Leucothrix mucor DSM 2157: one gene and its partner. Each later gene encodes a partner of the first gene's protein in a complex. Links are inferred from orthologs where the notes say so. Each region holds a gene or a part of one and is shown on either strand. Other genes may lie near its edges.

Region 1 (2,830 bases):
ACGGCGCAATAAGTTTTCTCGATGTTACGTTCTGAGAATAAGCGGCTGAGCTGGCGATGGGCCTCTTTATTACGTGCGATGACCATAATGCCAGAGGTAGCCATATCCAGCCGATGTACAATTAGGGCATCCGGAAAAGTTAATTGCACCCGGCTGATCAGGCTGTCTTGTTTATCGTCTCCGCGACCGGGTACTGAGAGTAATCCTGCAGGTTTTTCAACCAATAGCAGGTCATCGTCCAAATACAGGACGTTAATACTCTCAGGCGGCGGTGGCAGATACGGTAAATTCATTAGTCATCAATTAAGGAAATAATGTCCCAGTTACGAGCTTGTGCAATGTCTTTGAGCTTAGGATCAGGATCAACAGCAATCGGGTAGGTTACGCATTCCAGCAGTGGCAGGTCGTTGTGCGAGTCACTGTAGAAGTAGCTGCCTTCCAGTGTTTCATTGTTATTCTCAAGCCAAGCGTTTAGGCGTGTCACTTTACCTTCACGGAAAGAGGGCACGCCATCAATTTTGGTGGTGTAACGTCCGTCAACAATCAGTGGTTCAATCGCGAGCAGGTTATCAATGCCAAACGCGGTAACAATCGGGCGGGTAATAAAGCTGTTGGTGGCGGTAATCACCATCAAGGTGTGGCCCATTGCCTTATGTTGTGCAATCAGTGCCTTCGATTTGTTCGACATGACCGGTTCAATATAGTTTCGCATAAATTCTTGGTGTAGCTCAGCCAGTTCTTCCATAGTACGCGAGGCTAGGCTCGCGAAGCTGAACGCCGCATATTCATGAATATCTAAGGTGCCATTTTGATACTGTGTGTAGAAGGCTTTGTTGCTGGCAGCATGCTCCTGATCATCGACTAGTTTGTTATCCACCAGAAATTGACCCCATAAGTAGTCGCTGTCATTGCTTAGTAGGGTGTGGTCCAGATCAAAAAGTGCCAGTGTCATAGTGTAAACTCGTGTTTAGCATAAAAAAAACCACATTATAGCCGCTAACGTTTGCTGATTGATGACAGTTATGAAAAAATCGCTCCATCAAGATTTATAATGGAGAATGTCGTGATAGACGAGAATGGTTTTAGACCAAACGTTGGCATTATCCTCTCCAATAACGATGGCAAAGTCTTCTGGGGGAAACGAATCGGGCAACGGTCCTGGCAGTTTCCACAAGGTGGCATCAATGAAGGTGAAACTCCGCTCGAAGCAATGTATCGCGAGCTTCATGAGGAGGTTGGTTTAACATCTGAACACGTTGAGGTAGTCGGCTATACGTCCGACTGGTTGCGTTATCGTCTGCCGAAACATTTGATTCGCAGACGATCTACACCGACTTGTATTGGTCAAAAGCAGGTCTGGTTCCTGCTGCGGTTGACCACGGATGATTCCTTTGTCGATCTTAAGGCGACTTCAGTGCCTGAGTTTGACGGCTGGCGTTGGGTACATCACCAGCGTTCAATTAGAGAGGTGGTTTATTTTAAACGAACGGTATATGAGAAAGCCCTACGTGAGCTTTCCCCATTACTTCCCTCGTTTGAGTAAGTGCTGAATAGTGGTTGTCAGGCCTAGAACGGTTTGACAACCACCATAATAACAATCACGATCAAAGCCACCGCAGGCGCTTCATTAAACCAGCGATACCACACATGACTGCGCTGATTACGCCCTTCACGAAACTCCAACATAATTCGATAACACCAGTAGTGATAGCCAAACAGCGCTGCGATAAAAACGAGCTTTAGCATAAACCAGCCGCTGGTAACCAAATATCCCCAATTCATAGACAACAGCCCGACACCAAAGAATACGGTGACCGCTGCGCCGATTGTCATAATGCCAAACAAGCGTTTTTCCATCACCTTGAACAAGTCAAAGCTGGCGTTGTTTTCGTCCATTGCATGGTAAATAAACAAGCGCGGTAGGTAGAAGAGACCTGCGAACCACGTGACCATAAAAATGACGTGAATTGCTTTGAGCCATAAATACATGAGTTGACCTTGGGGTTGAGTGCTGAAATGGGCGTAGATTGCCGACTAAATCCCCGTTATTATAAAGGCCAACAATTTGGAGTTGCGAATTATTATGAAAAAAATCGGCATTGTAGGCGCTACGGGTTATACCGGCGTTGAGTTGCTGCGGTTGCTGTCTATGCACCCCGGCGTTGAAGTGAGCTTTGTAACCTCTCGCGGTAATGCTGGTTCTCGCGTGGATGCAATGTTTCCAAACCTGCGCGGTCATTGCGACATTGAATTCAGTGATCCGGGTGACGATGCGTTGGGTGATTGCGATTTGGTTTTTTTCGCAACGCCAAACGGGATTGCGATGGAGCATACCCCTGCATTATTGAAATCTGGCGTGAAAGTCATCGATTTAGCGGCTGATTTCCGTATTAAAGATGTGGATGTTTGGTCGAAATGGTATGGCATGACACATGCTTGCCCGGATTTAGTGGCTGAAGCCGTGTATGGCTTACCAGAAATGTACCGTGATGACATTCGTGGTGCGCAGCTGGTTGCCAACCCCGGTTGCTATCCAACGGCCGTAACTTTAGGTTATTTGCCGCTGATTGAATCCGGCAAAGTGAATCTGGAAGAGTTGATTGCAGATACCAAATCAGGCATTAGTGGTGCAGGGCGTCAGGGTAAATTAGCCAATATTTACAGTGAAGCGGGTGAGAGTTTTAAAGCTTACGCCACACCAGGCCATCGCCATCAACCCGAAATCGCACAGACCTTGGCAAAGGTTGCCGGTACTGATGTGGATCTGACATTCAGCCCGCACTTGCTGCCCATTATTCGTGGTATTCATGCGACCTTGTATGCGCGTGAT
Region 2 (3,012 bases), 1.3 Mb from region 1 along the record:
TCCGGAGGAATAGAACAGCTCCAAAATGGCCTTGTCGCGCACACTGATGAAGTCATCGCCCTGAATGTTCAGTAACTGGGTGACTTGTTCAATATCCAGCGTTTGAGGAAGGTGCTTAGTATCTTTGGGCGCACGAATGTCAATGGCTGGGTTGACGCTCTGCAACTTGTGCTTAATGCGGTAGTTGTAATAACTGCGTAGCGATGACAGTTTGCGTTGGATGGTCGAAGAGCTGATTCCTTGGCGATGTAGCTGGGTAATCCATTGCCGTACCTGATATTCCAACACAGCATCTAATACGACAGGTGTTTCCTGTTTTGCCAGCCATGCAGAAAACTGTAACAAATCCCGCTCATAGTTTTCTGAGGTATGCGGGGAGTAGCGACGCTCATAGCGAAGGTACTCCAGAAAATCCTGTAGTGGGTTCTCAGTGCTCAATGTGTTGTGCGATCGCTGTTGCGATTAGCTCACCGAGGAGACTTAAAAATACGGTGCCCATGCCTTTGTGAAAGCGTTCGGCTTCCAGGCTACCTAATGCCAGTAAGCCAATACTGTGATTGCCTTGCAATGGAATCAGCGCAACCGATTTGATCCGTGGACCATTTTCGCGAAACAGAAAATTTAGCTGGGTATCTTTGCAAGGGCCACAAACGGGTTTAAGCGTGCGGAACAGACCATCAAATTCTTTCATGATCGGATGGGATGTTTTTACGTGATGTAAGCCCGGTAAGTCGACTTCTGTACTGTCATGAAACAGTCGAAAAGCGACAAAGTCTGCGTTGAAATCATCGCGCAACACATCCTGCGTGGTGCTGAGTAATCCATCCAGGTTATCGGCCCGTAACAACTCCAATGTTAGGTGCTGCAAACGCTTCATGATTTGCTCATTGCTGCGTGCGGCACGAATCAACTCATCTAGCTGTTGTTCAAGGTGCTTATTTTTATCCCGTAATACGGTTGCCTGACGTTCCAACATGGACGTCGCACCGATAACTCCCTGACTAACTTTTAGCGATTCCAGCAAGTCGCTGTGGTCGATTAGAAAATCAGGGTGTTGTTGCAAATAGTCTCTGACAAGCTCGTCATTGAGTGTCGATGGAAGTACCGGTTGAGCCGAAGTATTCATATTGTTATGGTTCCATGGAATACGGTTGCGACAGGGCCTGTCATCATGACAGGGGTGTTTTCACCTGCCCAGTGAATCAGCAAATTGCCAGCCGGCAGTATAACAGTTACCGGAGTGTCTAATAAGCCTTGGAGACGGCCGGCCACGATTGCCGCACAAGCGCCGGTCCCGCAGGCCATGGTTTCCCCAGCGCCCCGCTCATAGACTCTCAGGCGCACTTGATTGCGGTCGATAATCTGCATAAACCCAGCATTCACTTGCTGCGGAAACAGTGGCATTTCCTGAAAAGCTTGGCCAATCTCCGTAACTGAAGCAGTAGCCACATCATCAACTAACATTACGGCGTGCGGATTACCCATTGAGACGGCGGCAAAGGAAATATCCTGATCGGCAAGCCGTGCTTGATAAGTCGTCTGCTGGCTGTCTTGGTTCAGGGGAATCTTCGCAGGCTCCAGTATCGGTAAGCCCATATCAACGGTAACTTGCCTATCACTTTCCAGCTTAAGCACAATCCGGCCACCGGCTGTGAGCACCGGAATTTCTGTTTTATCAGTTAAGCCCTGATCGACTACAAAGCGGGCAAAGCAACGCGCACCATTACCGCATTGCTCTACTTCGCCACCGTCCGCATTAAAAATTCGGTAGCGAAAATCACAATCTGCAACAGGAGAAGGCTCAACCATAAGCAACTGATCGCAGCCAATACCCAAATGGCGATCTGCAATTTGGCGAACCATTTCAGTACTAAGTGTAACGGGATGAGTAACAGCATTGATCACAACAAAGTCATTACCAAGGCCGTGCATTTTTGTAAATTCGAGTTGCATAGAAAGTGCCATAAGCCGCAGCAACGGCTATCTAAAAAGGGTTACGAAATTTGGTTCTATTATGCCATTAATTGGCGATAATCAATTATATATAGCATGATATAGAGTGTTTGGTATTAACGGCAACCCGAATTCATCATTACTGGCGAGCCTGTTTTTTACCGATGTGGTGATAAATATAAGATTTTACTAATGTAGTGGAGAAGACGATGAGTGAGTACGATCAGGAACTGGATGCCACCGGTTTAAATTGCCCTTTGCCAATTTTACGTTGTAAGAAAGCCATGAACGGCATGGAGGCAGGTCAAACCATTAAGGTGATTGCTACAGATCCGGGCGCAGCTAAAGATTTTGAAGCCTACTGTAATCAGACCGGTCACGAGCTACTCAGTAGTGGCGATGAAGATGGTAAGTCCGTCTTTATGATCAAGAAAAACTAGATCATCAACAATGCGTAAAAGGCACCTTCGGGTGTCTTTTTTATTTGTATAATGAGGCGATGAGAAATAATCCTGAACAGCTGCGTGCTTACCTCCAAAGTCAGCAGGAACAGCACCTTTATCGAAAGCCTCGCTTAAATGAGTCAGCGCAGCAGCCGTTGATGCAGATTGATGGCCGCCAAGTATTAGCGTTTTGCAGTAATGATTATTTGGGGCTGGCCAACCATCCCGGAATTGTTGGTGCACTACAATGCTCGGCAGAAAAGTATGGCGTTGGTAGTGGTGCTGCCCATCTAGTTAATGGTCATCATATCGAGCATCAGCGACTAGAAGAGGCGTTAGCAGAGTTCACGGGCCGGCAGCGAGCTTTGCTGTTCTCAACCGGTTACATGGCCAATCTAGGCGTTATTAATGCACTGACCGAGAAAGGCGACGTCATCTTTCAGGATCGCTTAAATCATGCTTCGTTAATTGATGGTGGCCGCTTAAGCGATGCGACTATGTGGCGCTACCGGCATAACGATATCGCTGATCTATCCAGGCGTATGGCGAAAAGCGAGGCTGAGAATAAGTTAGTTGTCACTGATGGCGTGTTTAGTATGGATGGCGATTGTGCGCC

The links. The genes of interacting proteins can lie anywhere in the genome.
Region 2: the proteins of LEUMU_RS0111695 (region 1) and dapF are in contact, whole or in part, in a solved structure (PDB 5YGU), measured with the Escherichia coli proteins. The link is inferred for Leucothrix mucor DSM 2157 from one-to-one orthologs.

Annotation. Positions count from the first base shown.
Region 1 is NZ_ATTE01000001.1:2,609,324-2,612,153, reverse strand. Bases 16-2,773 are described here. They hold LEUMU_RS0111695 (RNA pyrophosphohydrolase), read left to right. Parts: upstream 16-1,003; coding sequence 1,004-1,543; downstream 1,544-2,773. Other genes in these bases: argC (N-acetyl-gamma-glutamyl-phosphate reductase), read left to right, coding at 2,084-2,773; hemJ (protoporphyrinogen oxidase HemJ), read right to left, coding at 1,567-1,989; LEUMU_RS0111700 (histidinol-phosphatase), read right to left, coding at 293-952; LEUMU_RS0111705 (RluA family pseudouridine synthase), read right to left, coding at 16-293. Outside these bases: more of LEUMU_RS0111705, read right to left, coding at 1-15; more of argC, read left to right, coding at 2,774-2,830. UniProt on the Escherichia coli protein: Master regulator of 5'-end-dependent mRNA decay.
Region 2 is NZ_ATTE01000001.1:3,888,371-3,891,382, reverse strand. What follows is about bases 39-2,978. They hold dapF (diaminopimelate epimerase), read right to left. Parts: upstream 1,954-2,978; coding sequence 1,123-1,953; downstream 39-1,122. Other genes in these bases: bioF (8-amino-7-oxononanoate synthase), read left to right, coding at 2,453-2,978; LEUMU_RS0117705 (sulfurtransferase TusA family protein), read left to right, coding at 2,163-2,393; LEUMU_RS0117715 (DUF484 family protein), read right to left, coding at 428-1,126; xerC (tyrosine recombinase XerC), read right to left, coding at 39-438. Outside these bases: more of xerC, read right to left, coding at 1-38; more of bioF, read left to right, coding at 2,979-3,012. UniProt on the Escherichia coli protein: Involved in the succinylase branch of the L-lysine biosynthesis and in the biosynthesis of the pentapeptide incorporated in the peptidoglycan moiety. Catalyzes the stereoinversion of LL-2,6-diaminopimelate (L,L-DAP) to meso-diaminopimelate (meso-DAP).